DNA from 2 places in the Hahella sp. KA22 genome. Region 2 is predicted to be linked to the other one. Evidence: predicted binding sites of a transcription regulator. Region 2 holds the regulator's gene; the other holds the start of a gene.
What was found. Region 2 encodes PhoB, which activates phosphate uptake and scavenging genes when phosphate is short. Its sites were predicted from a motif close to TGTCATANNNNTGTCANA; they were not measured.
Positions count from the first base shown of each region.

Region 1: a site for PhoB is predicted at 2,097-2,114, ahead of EUZ85_RS24915 (N-acetylglutaminylglutamine amidotransferase). Genes of this name have one in related genera too.

Region 1 covers NZ_CP035490.1:5,646,330-5,654,003, forward strand. The annotation lists gene ngg (N-acetylglutaminylglutamine synthetase) at 1-110, opposite strand, end outside; gene EUZ85_RS24915 (N-acetylglutaminylglutamine amidotransferase) at 196-1,968, opposite strand; gene EUZ85_RS24920 (MarR family winged helix-turn-helix transcriptional regulator) at 2,183-2,650, shown strand; gene EUZ85_RS24925 (malate synthase G) at 2,730-4,904, opposite strand; gene EUZ85_RS24930 (carboxymuconolactone decarboxylase family protein) at 5,325-5,789, opposite strand; gene EUZ85_RS24935 (LysR family transcriptional regulator) at 5,936-6,829, shown strand; gene EUZ85_RS24940 (immunoglobulin domain-containing protein) at 7,117-7,674, shown strand, end outside.
Region 2 covers NZ_CP035490.1:1,270,767-1,278,440, reverse strand. The annotation lists gene EUZ85_RS05700 (hypoxanthine-guanine phosphoribosyltransferase) at 138-695, shown strand; gene EUZ85_RS05695 (monovalent cation:proton antiporter family protein) at 757-2,730, shown strand; gene ubiA (4-hydroxybenzoate octaprenyltransferase) at 2,780-3,682, shown strand; gene phoB (phosphate regulon transcriptional regulator PhoB) at 3,822-4,514, shown strand; gene phoR (phosphate regulon sensor histidine kinase PhoR) at 4,571-5,899, shown strand; gene EUZ85_RS05675 (response regulator) at 5,906-6,784, opposite strand; gene cysZ (sulfate transporter CysZ) at 6,900-7,673, opposite strand.

The DNA of each region.
Region 1 (7,674 bases), 2.6 Mb from region 2:
GGAGCGTCCGCGTCCGCGTCCGCGCGTATGTGTTCCGCCTGCATGGATTCGTATGACGGCATTTGTTTGCGCAACATCCTTTCATGATGATGGCGGGGTGTAATAGCCATATTGGTGTAACCTTTTCGTGCCTGAGGTTGCTTAGCGCAGCGCCGGTGTGACGCTGCGGGCTTCACGGCTGAATAATGCTTACCGTTATAAATTGTGGCGCTGCAGCCAGAGCTCCAGCAGGCCAAGCTGCCAGAGTTTGGAGCCGCGCAACGGCGTAATGTGCATATCGGGCGACAACAACAGGTTGTCCACATACGCCTGATCAAACAGGCCGCGCTCCCGTGCGCTTTGCGTGGACAGGGCTTCCTTCACCCATTCCAGAATGGTTCCGCGCAGATACTTCAGCGCAGGCACCGGAAAATAGCCTTTGGGGCGATCAATCACTTGAGAGGGAATCACGCGGCGCGCGGCTTCCTTCAAAATCCATTTGCCTTCATCTCTGACCTTCAATGGCGACGGGATACGCGCGGCCAGTTCCACCAGTTCGTGATCGAGGAACGGCACCCGAGCTTCCAATCCAGCGGACATGGTCATGTTATCCACCCGCTTCACCGGGTCATCCACTAACATGACGCTCATATCCAGACGCAACGCCTTGTCCACCGGATCGTTGGCGCCGGGACGCAGGAAGTGCTGCTTGACGAATTCGCCGGCGTAATCCGGCGCTATCCAGCGAGGCTGCACTGTCTGCTTGTACTCCTCATAACTGCGGTCAAAAAACGCTTCGCGATAACAGGCATAGGGATCTTGCGCGCCGACCAGAGGCGGATACCAGTGATAGCCGCCGAACACTTCGTCGGCGCCCTGCCCGCTCTGCACCACGCGGCAGTACTTGCTGACTTCCTGGGACAACAGATAAAACGCCACGCAATCGTGGCTCACCATCGGTTCCGACATAGCGTCGATGGCCTTTGGCAAGGCTGAAAACATGCGGTCCGAAGCGATCTGAATCTTGTGGTGACGAGTGCTGAAATGATTGGCGATGATATCGGAATAGTGGAACTCATCCCCTTCTTCCCCACCAACCGCTTCGAAGCCGATGGAGAAAGTCTGAAACCCGTCCGGAACCACTTCCGCCAGCAATCCGACCAGCAGACTGCTATCGACGCCGCCGGAAAGCAGCACGCCGACCTCAACCGCCGCGTTATTGCGACGGCGCACGGATGCAAACAAGGCCTCTAACAGACGATCGCGCCAATCATCCGCAGTCAACGTCTCGTCGCCGGGCTGCATACCGAAAGCAAGACTCCAGTAGCTGCCCGTGTTGATGTTTCCGGTTTTATCCAGCTCCATCCAGGTTCCCGGCTGTACTTTGTAGATGCCTTCAAAAATCGTATCAGGCGCCGGTGTGACGGAGTGAAAGTTGAGATACATGTTCAACGCTTTGGGGTTGATCCGCGCGTTGAAGTCCGACGCTTTCGCCAGCGCCGGCATAAATGAGGAGAAACGCAACGCCTTGGCGTCATGTTGAAAATACAGCGGCTTGATGCCGAGGCGATCGCGGGCCAGCATCGTTTTACCACTGTCGCGCTCCCAAACAGCCAGCGCAAACATCCCGTTGAACCGGGTCAGGCAATCCTTGCCCCATGCGTGATAGGCCTTCAACACCACTTCCGTATCGCCGTCAGAGTAAAATGTATAACCCCGGCCTTCCAATTCCGCGCGCAATTCCCGGTGATTGTAGATAGCGCCATTGAACACCAGCGCCAACCCCAAAGCAGGGTCGTACAGCGGCTGCTGGGATGCGTCGGAGAGGTCCATGATTTTCAGGCGCCGGTGGCCGAATGCGATATTGTTCTGAACAAAGACACCTTCCGCGTCCGGGCCGCGTGGGGTTTGAATGTCGTTGGCGTGACGGATGAAATTTAAATCGGGCGAGTGGTTGTCGAAGCGGATCTCTCCGCATATGCCACACATAAGAACTCCTTGGTTTGTTCATACATATAGCTGATCAATATTAGCACACATTTACTTTGACAACAAAGTAACTGATATGCGCGAAACCTCCTATACTTCTGTTTTTAGGTAATTTTAAAATTTTGTCATGTAATATTTATGTCACAAATTAAAAGGTGGATAGCCCAACAAGTATGAAGGATAATATGAGTTTTTCCATTGATGTAATTTACCCATGACTCGACACGATGAAGTATTGGTCCTGATACGAAGGATTATTCGTGCAGCGGACCTACGCTCCAAGCAATTGGGCAAAGAAACCGGACTCACCGCGCCGCAGTTATTAATTCTTCGTTCCATCGGCGACTCCCGAAACACAACGATGAGCCAGGTCGCGCAGAACATCAGTCTGAGCCAGGCGACGGTCACCAGTATCGTTGACCGCCTGGAAAAGAAAAATCTGGTGGCGCGTATTCGCGACTCGGTAGACAAACGGCGCATTTATCTGGTGCTGACGGATGAAGGCAAAGAAGTGCTGGCGGGCGCCCCCCGGCCGCTGCAGGAGCTGTTCACCTCCCGCTTCGACAACCTGCCGGAGTGGGAGCAATATCTGATCCTGGCCAGCCTCGCCAAAGTCGCGGACATGATGGACGCCACTGATATCGACGCATCGCCGTTGCTGGCGGTGGGCTCCGTCACCTAAGGCGGGACGCAAGAGGCATTTGCCTGAAAACGAAAACGCCCGGCTTCAGACCGGGCGTTTTGCATTCAGCGTTACAGGATCAACCGCCGAATTTGGCTTTCGCCTTGCGACGATAGGCGTGCAGTAGCGGCTCGGTATAACCGTTAGGCTGTTCGCAACCTTTCAGCACCAGGTCGCAAGCGGCTTGAAACGCCACACTGTCGTCAAAATTCGGAGCCATATTGCGGTAACTGGGGTCGCCGGCGTTCTGACTGTCTACAATCGCCGCCATGCGCTGCATGGTTTCCAGCACCTGCTCTTTCGAGCAAACGCCATGACGCAGCCAGTTAGCGATATGCTGACTGGAAATCCGCAGCGTCGCGCGGTCTTCCATCAAGCCCACGTCGTTAATATCAGGCACTTTGGAACAACCCACGCCCTGATCGACCCAGCGCACCACATAGCCCAATATGCCCTGCGCGTTGTTATCCAGCTCCTGCTGAATGTCCTGCGCGGACAAAGCCTGATCGCCCAGTAAGGGAATGGTCAGGATATCATCTAGAGACGCGCGGGTACGGGAAGCAATCTCCTCCTGACGCGCCGCCACGTTCACCTTGTGATAATGCAAGGCGTGCAGAGTCGCCGCAGTGGGAGACGGCACCCAGGCGCAATTCGCGCCCGCTTGCGGGTGGCCAATTTTGGCCTGAAGCATCTGCGCCATTTCGTCGGGAATCGGCCACATGCCTTTGCCGATTTGCGCCTTGCCTTTCAGACCCACCGCCAGACCGGTATCCACGTTCCAGTCTTCATAAGCGTTGATCCAGGGCTGCTGTTTCATCGTAGACTTACGCACTACAGGGCCCGCTTCCATACTGGTGTGGATTTCGTCGCCTGTGCGGTCCAAGAAGCCGGTATTGATGAACACCACCCGGTCCGCCGCCGCTTTGATGCACGCCTTCAGATTAATAGTCGTGCGACGCTCTTCGTCCATGATGCCGACTTTCAGAGTGAAGCGCGGCAGTCCCAGAGCATCCTCGATACGGGCGAACAGATCGTTGGTGAACGTCACCTCTTCCGGGCCATGCATCTTCGGTTTAACGATATAGACGCTGCCGGTCTTGCTGTTGCGCAAAGGGCCTTCGCCTTTTAGATCGTGAATGGCGATCAGCGACGTCATCATGCCATCCAGAATGCCTTCTGGAATTTCTTCGCCATTGCTGTCAAGCACGGCGTCGATCGTCATCAAATGACCGACGTTGCGCACGAACAACAGACTGCGCCCAGGCAGGCTGAAACGCTCGCCATTCGGGGCGATGTATTCGCGGTCAGCGTGCAAAGTACGAGTAACGGGTTTACCGCCCTTGTCGAAAGTTTCCGCCAGGTCGCCCTTCATCAGGCCCAGCCAGTTGCCGTACGCTACCACTTTGTCTTCCCCGTCCACCGCGGCCACAGAATCTTCACAGTCCTGAATAGTGGTTAAAGCAGCTTCCATCAAAACATCTTTGACGCCGGCGGGATCGGTTTTGCCGATAGGGCTGTTAGCATCAATCTGTATCTCGAAGCGCAAACCATTGTTTTGCAGCAGAAGGCCTTTAGGCGAGGAGGGTTCGCCGACGTAGCCGGCCAGTTTGCTTTCATCCAACAGGCCGACGCTGGAGCCGGACTGCAGTTTCACCGCCAGACGTCCGTTCTCCACGCTGTAGCCGACGGCGTCCTTGTGACTGCCGGAGGCCAAGGGCGCAGCTTCGTCCAGAAACTTCCGGGCGAACTCGATGACCATGGCGCCGCGCACCGGATTGTAGCCTTTGCCTTTCTCCGCGCCGTTTTCTTCGGAGATGACATCGGTACCGTACAACGCATCGTACAGGCTGCCCCAGCGCGCATTGGCGGCATTCAGGGCGAAGCGGGCGTTCATTACCGGCACAACCAGCTGCGGACCGGCCATGGTGGCGATTTCCGGGTCCACATTGGCGGTGGCGATCTGGAAGTCTTCCGCTTCCGCCGCCAGATAACCGATGTCTTGTAGAAATGTTTTATAGGCCGACAGATCGACCTTACCTGGGTTCTCGCGGTGCCAGGCGTCGATCTGCGCCTGCATCTCATCGCGTTTTTTCAATAACGCCTTGTTTCTGGGAGCCATTTCATTAATAACGGCTTCCAGCTCGGACCAGAACTTATCCGCAGAAACGCCAGTTCCGGGGATCGCTTTTTCATTCACGAAGTCGTACAGAACCTTAGCGACCTGTAAGCCGCCTACTTGTACTCTATCTGTCATAGTAAGCCTCAACACACTCTCTTGTGGTTTCCTGAATCCCTTCGCGCGTCGACAGACCTGTGCGACATGATGCCGCAAAGGTCGCCGCAGACGCTTCATTACGGGTCCCCATCCGTTCCGAAGCAGGCGAAGAGCGCGTCATTTTACGTGAAAATACGTAGATAATCATGTGCAAAAGATTACTAGCAAAATTACGGCCCAGGTAATCGGGCGTAAGGATTAAACTGCCGCCGCAGAAAGGTCCGGTGAAAATCTGCGTATCACCGATGCAAACCTATATAGATACATATATAGATACATATATAGATAGATAGAAGGAGGGATGACTGTGAATCGAGATAGAGAGCTGGAGGAGAAAGCAGCGGAAGGAGCAAACGCCCCCACCGCGTAGGTCTGGATAAGGCCAGCACCGCAGGGCGCTTAAGAGTACTGCCCTACCTGATAATCACCGGGTGTATAGGAAAAAGTCTTCGCCAAGCGGTTCCAACTGTTGATCTGCGCGATAGCCAGAGCAAGATTCGCCGCCTGCGCATGGCCAAACAGGCCGATCACCTTTTCCATCAAGGCGTCCTCCACTTTCTGCTCCGCCACCAAGGTCAATGTCTCTGTCAGCGCCAGCGCCGCCCGCTCCTTGTCATCAAAGCACGCCATTTCACGCCATACTGCGACGGCGTTCAATTTCAACGGGTCGACGCCAGCCGCCACTGCATCCTTATAGTGCATGTCGACACAGTAGGCGCAGCCATTGATCTGCGACGCCCGCAGGCGCACCAGCTCCAGCAGCTCTTCTGCGAGACCGGTTCCGCGTACGTAGCTTTCCACCGTCATCATAGCGGCATATAGGGGCTTGGGGATTTCAGTCAGGGCGATACGAGTGCTCATCATCTTGTTCCTTCTATTAATTAACGATATCGGCTTTAGCCATGGGCATTATCAATCTATGCAAAAAACTTAGAAATAAGACCTATAATCAAATCTGTTTTGCATAAAACGCAAAGCCAATCTTTTTCCGTCAACGGTAAAATACACCCATGCTCGACGAACTCAAAACCTTCATCAAATGCTGTGAATGCGGCAGTTTCTCCGCCGCCGGCAAGGCGCTGGTGTTATCGCCCTCTTCCGTCTCCCGGCAAATCGACAATCTGGAAGCCAAGCTGCAAACCAAGCTTTTCCAACGCACGACAAGACAGCTTATTCTCAGTGATGAAGGCCACTTTCTGTTCAAGCGCGCGGAAGACATTCTGGCGCAAGTCGATGACACCATCGCATCCTTACGCCAACAACACAGCGAGCCAGAAGGCCGCTTGCGCATTTCGGTATTCGAGAGTTATGGCAGATTGCGCATCGCTCCCCTGCTACCGCAATTCCTCGCGCTCTATCCCAAGGTCAGCATTGATATCGAGCTGGAAAATCAGATTGTGGATCTTTATCGGGACGCCGTGGACATCGCCATACGCATCGGCCCGCCGGAAGACTCACGGCTAAAAGCCAAGAAATTGACTGACGGCCGCACGCTGTTATGCGCCAGCCCGGACTACGCGCAAAGATTTGGCTCACCGCAAACACCAGACGAACTGGCGCAACATAACTGTCTACTCATCAGTCGCGGGCGTCGTCAGGCCTGGTGGCACTTTCGCAAGGGCCAGGAGTATCGTCGCGTGCAGGTGCAAGGCTCCATCCGCTCCGCTGGCGGCACGCCGCTACTGGAGTGCGCGCTACAAGGGGCGGGGGTCACTCTGCTCACACAATGGTCGATGCAGCCCTATATAGATGAAGGGCGTTTACTACAGTTGCTGCCGCAATGGGACGCCTCGCTCTACGCAGAAAAAAGCGCCGAAATTTATGCGGTCTACATCGATAACCATTATATGCGGCCTGCTATCCGCGCCTTTTTAGACTTTCTTGGCGCACAAATCACGCAGTAGAGCCCTTCATCGAAGGATAAAAAACGCCGATAAGCGGCTTTCATCGAAAAATACCCTCAACTTTTTCCGTTCTTTCCTCTTTGCGTTCTTTGTTCCCGTGAACTAATCGGCACCTTTGTCCCAATTAGTTCACATAACCCAAATGGACTATCTCTCAGTTCAATAAATAGCCAATTTTTTGACGCATTTTTGTACATTTTATGTGCGTTTTACAACTTTTGACTAAAAATTAATCCGTAGAATGGCCCCATCAGTTACGAATCACCATTCATCTGGGGAATAACAACATGACTACCACTACCAAATTTACAGCAAAAGTTTTCAGCGTCATTCTGGCCAGCGGCCTGTTGGCGCAATTGGCTCCTATGGCGGAAGCCGCTTCCTGGAAGCGCTCCAACGACACTCAAGTGAGCACCAAGGGTTCCTGGAAAAAGACCACAGACGTCACTACTACTGATACCTCTACTACTGACACGTCTACCACTGGCGCTTCCACTACTGATAGCTCCACTGCGACGGATACATCCACAACCACCACCGTTGCGGACACCTCCAGCAGCACGACCACCACGGAAGAGCAAACCGTAGCGGTAGACATCAACATTACTTTTCAACCGATGTCTCAGTATGTGCCCGTGAACAACCTGACTACGCTGAACGTCGCCGCGACAGGCAGTGGAACCCTGGCTTACCAGTGGCGTAAGGACGGTGTGGCCATCCCAGACGCAGTTAAGTCTTACTACGATATCAGCGCCGCCACCATGGACGACCAGGGAACCTATGATGTGATCGTCTCCAACAGCACTGGCTCCGTGGTCAGCAACAGCGCACAAGTCACTGTGTTC
Region 2 (7,674 bases):
CGGCATTGATCAAGTCATTCCGGGGCTAAATCGTTATACTAGGCTTTGTTGAGGCGCCGGCGTCGCCAACAAGCCCTGTAACTTTTATAAATTCTTAGAACATTCATCATCACAACGGTAACTCTCAGGTAATTCCAATGTCCCATAATATGGAAAACATGCAGCAGGTATTTCAGGAAGCAGACTGCCTATTCGACGAAACGCAGGTAGACCAGGCTATCGAGCGTCTGGCGCAGGAAATCACGGCGCAACTGAAAGACAGCAACCCTTTGGTGTATTGCGTGATGACCGGCGGCGTCGTGTTCGCAGGCAAGCTGCTTCCCAAGCTGCGCTTTCCGCTGGAAGTCAGTTATATTCACGCCACCCGCTATAACAACCAGACCAGCGGCGGCGGTCTGAAATGGAAAGTGGAGCCGGCCGAAAACCTGGAAGGACGTACGGTCATCATCCTTGACGATATCCTTGACGAAGGCGCCACCCTGCACGCCATCTGCGATTACTGCCAAGACAAGAAGCCAGAGAAAGTCTACACCGCAGTGCTGGTGGACAAGCAGCATGAACGTAAAGTCTATCCCGGCCAGAAGTGCGATTTCACTGGCCTGAGAGTCGCTGACCGCTACATATTCGGTTATGGCATGGACTACAAAGGCTACTGGCGCAACGCACCTGGCATCTACGCCGTAAAAGGTCTTTAAGCTAAGCCCGCCCGGGCGCTAAACCAATTCACTAACAGGCGATGTTGGTTCCTTACCTCTTATGCATGAAGCTAATCTGAGTCAGTTTTTGGTGCTGATCACCGCGGCGGTCGTCGTATCGTCGCTGTTCCGGCGCATGAACATACCCTCTGTCCTGGCTTACCTCGCGGTGGGCCTCGGCGTCGGTCCCACGGCCTTGGGATGGGTGGACGACGTGGAAACGATCCAGGTGCTGGCGGAGTTCGGCGTGGTATTTCTGCTGTTCTCCCTCGGGCTGGAGTTCTCTCTGGCCAAGATGATTGCTTTACGCAAGGTGGTGTTCAACCTGGGCGGTTGGCAGGTGGCGGTGAGCAGTCTGGTGATCTTCGGCATCGCCCGGCTGTTCAAAGCCAGTACGGAAGAGGCCATTATCATCGCCGGAGCTCTGGCGCTTTCCTCCACAGCGGTGGTCAGCAAAGAGCTGGTGCAGCGCAATGAACTGGGTCTGCCTCACGGCGTCATGTCAATGGGGGTGCTGCTGTTCCAGGATCTGGCTGCGGTTATCTTTTTGATTCTGATCCCGTTTCTGGCGGGCGGCTCGGACAGATCCCTGGCGGCGGCACTGGCCATCACCCTGGGTAAAGGCGCTCTGCTATTCGCGTTGATGCTGGCGATTGGTAAATACGTGCTGCCGTTTATTTTCACGGAAGTCGCCAAATCCCACTCGGAAGAACTTTTCGTTCTGACCGTGTTGATGGTGTCGCTGCTGGCGGCGGCTTTGACCCACAGCTTCGGGCTATCCATGGCGCTTGGCGCGTTTATCGCCGGCATGATGCTGTCGGAAACCCACTATAAACATCAGATTGAGGCGGATATTCGCCCTTTCCGCGACCTTCTGCTGGGCCTGTTTTTTATCAGCGTAGGCATGATCGTGGACTTTCAGGAAGTGCTCGCCAACTGGCCCTGGATTCTCCTCATCACTGCAATGCTCCTGCTGGCTAAGGCGACGCTGATCGGCGCCCTCGCCTATCGTCACCAGAAAGACAGAGCCGTTGCGCTGAAGACCGGCCTGTACCTGGCTCAGGGCGGCGAATTCGGTTTCGCTCTCTTCGCACTGGGCGAAAAGTTCCAGCTGATATCCAAACAAGCTGGCGCAGTGGTGATCACCACTGTCATTCTCAGTATTACGTTGACGCCCTGGCTGATGAATCTGGCGCGCTATCTCAGCGCCCGCTTCCCTTCCGATAAAGGACAGGGTGTCGCTCAAACCCGCGTGGAAGCGTTGACCAACGCCTGCTCCGAACTGGAAGGCCACGCCATTGTCTGCGGTTTCGGCCGGGTAGGACAGACCGTCGCCCGCTTCATGCGTCGCAGCAGCATGCCCATGACCGCCGTGGATAAGGACCCTGTGCGGGTAAAAGAAGCCGCCGCTGCTGGCGAGCCTGTGCACTATGGCGACTCTGAACGGCTGGATATTCTCAAGGCGCTGGGCCTGGAGCGCTCGCGCCTGCTGATCATCACTTACGCTGATGTGGACAAGAGTCTGGCGGTCATTCGCAAGGTCCGCTCCACCGGCTCCAACGTGCCGATCCTGGTGCGCACGGCGGATGACTCAAAAATGTCGTTGCTGCAGGAAGCGGGAGCGACGGAAATCGTGCCGGAGACGCTGGAGGCCAGCTTGATGTTGGTGACTCAAGTGCTTACCCTTATGGGCGCGCCGGCCAGGAAAATTCATCGTCAAATTGAGGAAGTGCGCCGTAGCCGCTACAAAATGCTGCACGGTTATTACCCTGGCATTAACTCCCAGTTGGTCGGCGCTGACGGCACGCCGCTGGAAAAATTACATGCGTTGACGCTACCGGATGGCGCTTACAGCTGTCATCGCTCTCTGGCGCAGATGAAACTGGCCGCCTGTAATGTCGATAGTATTCGACGCGGAGATGAGGAATTCTTCGATCCTTCCGGCGATTTTGTTCTGCAGCCCGGCGATACGCTGATTCTGCATGGTTCGGCGGATCAAGTTGAACAGGCGGAAAATAAGTTACTGGGCGGCTGAGCTTGAACACAGTGGCAAACCACATACTAAATCAGGATTCTGTTTGGCTATGAAATCCCAAGGGCGTCCACTTCCATCCCTGGCGGAACAAATCAAGGCGAAATTGCCGGTTTATATCGATCTCACGCGACTGAACCGTCCTATCGGAACCTATCTGCTGCTCTGGCCAACGCTGTGGGCGCTATGGCTGGCTGCTGAAGGCTCCCCCTCCCTCAAGAACCTGTTCATTTTCGTTGTCGGCGTCCTGCTGATGCGTTCGGCCGGGTGCGTCATTAACGACTATGCAGACCGACGTATAGACATGCATGTCGAGCGCACCAAAAGCCGTCCCTTTGCACAGAACCGGGTGACGGAAAAAGAGGCGCTGACCTTGTTCGGCGTTCTGGTCGGGGTCTCTTTCATTCTGGTGCTGTTCACCAACGCCCTGACGATTTACCTCTCAGCCGGAGCGCTGGCGCTGGCTTCAACTTACCCCTTCATGAAGCGCCACACTTACCTGCCCCAGGTCGTACTGGGCGCGGCCTTCGCCTGGGGCATACCCATGGCTTTCGCCGCGGAGCTTGACGCCGTGCCGCAGCAGGCATGGCTGCTGTACACCGCGACAGTGGTATGGACTGTCGCCTATGACACCATGTACGCCATGGCGGACAGGGAGGACGACCTCAAGATCGGGGTTAAATCCACCGCCATTCTATTTGGCGAGGCGGATCGCGCCGCCGTGGCGGGCTTGCAGGTATTAACGTTGGGCATCCTGTTCATGGTCGGCGCGCAATACGAGCTGGGCATTTACTTCCAGGTCTCCCTGATCGCCGCCGCCATGTTGTTTGTGTATCAACAGCACCTGATTCGCGACCGCAGTTCCCAGCACTGTTTTAAGGCCTTCCTCAACAATCACTGGGTTGGCGCAGCCGTTTTTCTTGGCTTGGTTCTGGAGTTTATTTTCCGTCCCTAAAGCCCATTCCGCCAAGCTTACAGCCCGACTGCAAACGGTCGGGCTCATTTCCATCACATTAATTAAGCGCCTGTCATATACTTGTAACAAAACGCCGTTGTAATAATTCGGCAATCGAGTATTCAAAAAGGTGTTTTGCATGGCAAGCAAACAAGTTCTCATAGTGGACGATGAGCCCGCCATCCGGGAAATGATCGCAGTCGCTCTGGAAATGGCTGACTATGACTACCTGGAGGCCGGGGACGCGCGGGAAGCGCATGCATTGATCATTGATCAGAAGCCGGACCTCATACTGCTGGACTGGATGCTTCCCGGCGTCAGCGGCATTGAATTCGCACGCCGGTTAAAGCGAGACCAAAACACCTCGGAAATCCCTCTCATCATGCTCACCGCCAAAACCGAAGAGGACAACAAAGTCCAGGGCCTGGAGGTGGGCGCAGACGATTACATCACCAAACCATTCTCTCCCAGAGAACTGGTCGCGCGCCTGAAAGCAGTGCTGCGCCGCACCGCCGTACAAGGCATGGAAACCCCCATTGAGGTCGAAGGACTCCGCCTCGATCCAGTGTGCCATCGCGTCACCGCCAAAGGCGATGCGCTCAACATGGGCCCCACGGAATACAAGCTCCTGCAGTTCTTTATGACGCATCAGGAACGGGTGTATACTCGCGGGCAGCTTTTGGATCAGGTATGGGGCGGCAATGTCTACGTGGAAGAACGCACGGTGGATGTGCATATTCGACGTTTACGCAAAGCGCTGGAGCCCAGTCATCATCATCTGGTTCAAACCGTGCGTGGGACGGGTTATCGCTTTTCGACCCGAGCGCCATAAGCGCCGCGATCCGTCTTAAAAAATAAATAATTCCAAAAGAAGTATTCATAAAACGCATGCGCAATCACTGGCGTCATTATGTACGGCTACTGGTTTACAGTTTGCTGGGCTGCATCATTGTCGGCCTTATTATCGGTTCAGTAGCCTGGGCGCTGGTGTTCGGTCTCACCGCCTACCTGGGGTGGACGCTCACCCAGGCGTTTCGCATGCACCGCTGGCTGTACCAGGCGAAAATGGAAGACCCTCCCGAGAGCCGCGGATTATGGGGAGATCTATTCGACGGCATTCATCGTCTCCAGGTTCAGCACTATCGTTCCCGCGATCGACTGCAAGCCATGATCGACCGCATCCAGGAATCCACCAACGCCCTTAAAGACGCTGTCGTCATGACCAACAGCGAAGGCGCTATGGACTGGTGGAACCAATCCGCGGAGAAGCTGCTGGGCTTCAAATATCCGACCGACCGGGGCCAGCTGATTTACAACCTGATCCGCACGCCTATTTTCAAGCGCTACTTCACCTCCAAGAAATACCAGGAGCCGTTGATCCTCAACGCCCCCAATAATCCCAACTTGAAGTTACAGTTTCATATCACACTGTTCGGAGAAGACGATCGCCTGCTACTGGTGCAGGATGTGACGCGGCTATACCGTCTGGAAGAGATGCGACGGGACTTCGTTTCTAACGTATCCCATGAGTTGCGCACGCCATTGACGGTCATATCCGGCTATCTGGAGACCCTCATCGACAACGCCGATGAACTGCCTCCTCGCTGGAATCGCGCCTTGAACCAGATGCAGCAACAAGCGCAGCGTATGGAAGCACTGGTCAATGACTTACTGCTGCTTTCCCGCATAGAGAATGACGGCTCCAACTTCAAAGCTACGTTGGTGGATGTGGATAGCATGCTGCGCGCTATCTGCGACGACGCCCGCGCCCTGAGCCAGGAAAAAGGCCACCGCATAGAGCTGAGTCTGGAGAGCAGCGCCGGGCTTACCGGCAACGAAACGCAATTACACAGCGCTTTTTCCAATATCGTTATGAATGCAGTGAAATACACGCCTCCCAATGGCGAGATTCGGGTGCGCTGGTTCGAGGATAAGAAAGGCGTGCATTTCGCCGTCAGGGACAGTGGCATCGGCATTGATCCCCTGCACATTCCCAGACTGACGGAACGTTTTTACCGAGCTGACCCTTCACGGGCTGCAGATACCGGCGGCACAGGGTTGGGACTGGCAATCGTCAAGCATGTCCTGATCAATCATGACGGCGAGCTGGAAATCACCAGCCACATCGGCGAAGGCAGCACCTTCACCTGCCACTTCCCGCGCACTCGCATGGCTTCTGCGGAGGCGTTAGCGGAAGCCGAGAATGTCAGTGATTAACCAGAGTTAGAATTTGGCGATAAACTTGGACAGCGACGCCATCTTATCCGGGTCTTCATCCACAAACCGAATAACGATGCTGATAAAGTCCGTGTCCACCCGCTTCTCCACTGCCTGCAGCATGTGCACGTAGCCGTTAATCCGTTCCAGAGTTTCACCATCGTCGACCTCTATATCCACCACGGCGGGATCAAGAATCATCGGAAACTTCTGCCCCCGTTTGGCGATCACTTTCACTTCAGTCAAAGTAATGGCCTTGATCACACAGGGCAGGTTGAACTCAGCAAATCGAATCTGCGCCAGCGCTTTCTTACCTGACGTTGGGTCCGGCGCTGGTTTTTTAGGAGATGTAGAACCACCAGTCAGCAGGGCTGCACTATCTGCAAACGGGCCCGGCGTCACGGCTGGAGTCGAAGCCTGCTTGGCGCTGTCAGACGCCTGCATCAATACAGAAGCGGAATCGGAGCCCGGACGGGCCGAAGAGGACTTTTCACCAGCAGCGCGTTTAAGCTTGGCGGCCAATTGCTTGTTGACTTTCTGCGCCAGCATTTCAGGACTGAAGGGTTTGCCCAGATAATCGGAAACGCCGCTTTGCACCGCCTCTACCACATGGCCCCTATCCCCCCGGCTGGTCACCATAACGAAAGGCGTCTTCTTGTAGGCGTCTTGTCCACGCGCCCACTGCAATAACTCCAGCCCCGACATTTCCGGCATTTCCCAGTCGCACAGGATGAGATCATAGTGCGTCTTATTCATCAGGATCTGCGCTTTCTTCCCGTTGATGGCTTCTTCCACCGTCACCTGAGGAAAATAGGTTCGCATCGCCCGCTTGACCATATCACGGACGAAACTCGCATCATCAACCACCAACACCTTTAAAGCCATGTCAGAGCTACACTTTCCGTTAATCACATAACTATAAGGCTAGCACTGTCTGACAAAATTCCCACTTTATTCAGTACTTAAGCGGCGGCGTAGCTATCACGCCGCCACAGCAGGATCACCTCACAGCTACGCCGGCGCCAGAAGCGGGGTTCGCTTTAGGTAACTGACCGTGCTCTTCCAGCCAGAATTTAACGCCGCCGGCGACCGCCGCCTGCATGGACACCAAATTCACGATAGGAATCAAAGTGCTGCCCCAAACGCCCAGGCCGAAGCCCAGCGTCCGACTGCGGCGCTCGCGCATGAAACGAATCACGTCATCAATCTTGCGCTTGTTGTTATCCGCAGGGTAGTCCACAAACTCAAGCGCCATGATCCATGAAGAGAACACCGCCCAAAGCAATGGCGACACCAAGTTCACCACAGGGATGAAGCTAAGCAAAAATAACCCCAGCGCACGCGGAAGATAATAAAGGAACTTCTTGATCTCACGCCAGACACTGGCGGGAATATTCATAATCACTTGTTTCCAGGGGGTATCTTCATCCACCTCTTTTCCAGTCAACAACTTCTGCGTCTGTTCCGCCAGCAAACCATAGAAGGGAGCGCCAACCAGTGTGGCGACAAACACAAAGGTGTAAAACACCAGAATGCCCACCAGAATGGCGAAAACCAGCCATACCAACCAGCGCAAGAAAGATAGCCAGTCTGGTAGCCAGCTGACCATGGCGTCCACCCAGCCGGAAAAGTAAGCGCTCATGCCCCAGATGAAGCCTACAAATACCAATATATTGATAATCAAAGGGATAATGACAAAGACCCGCAGCTTGGGATGCTGAATCAGGCGAAACCCTTCCAGCAGGTCGTTAAAACCTTTAGCGAATAATTTCACG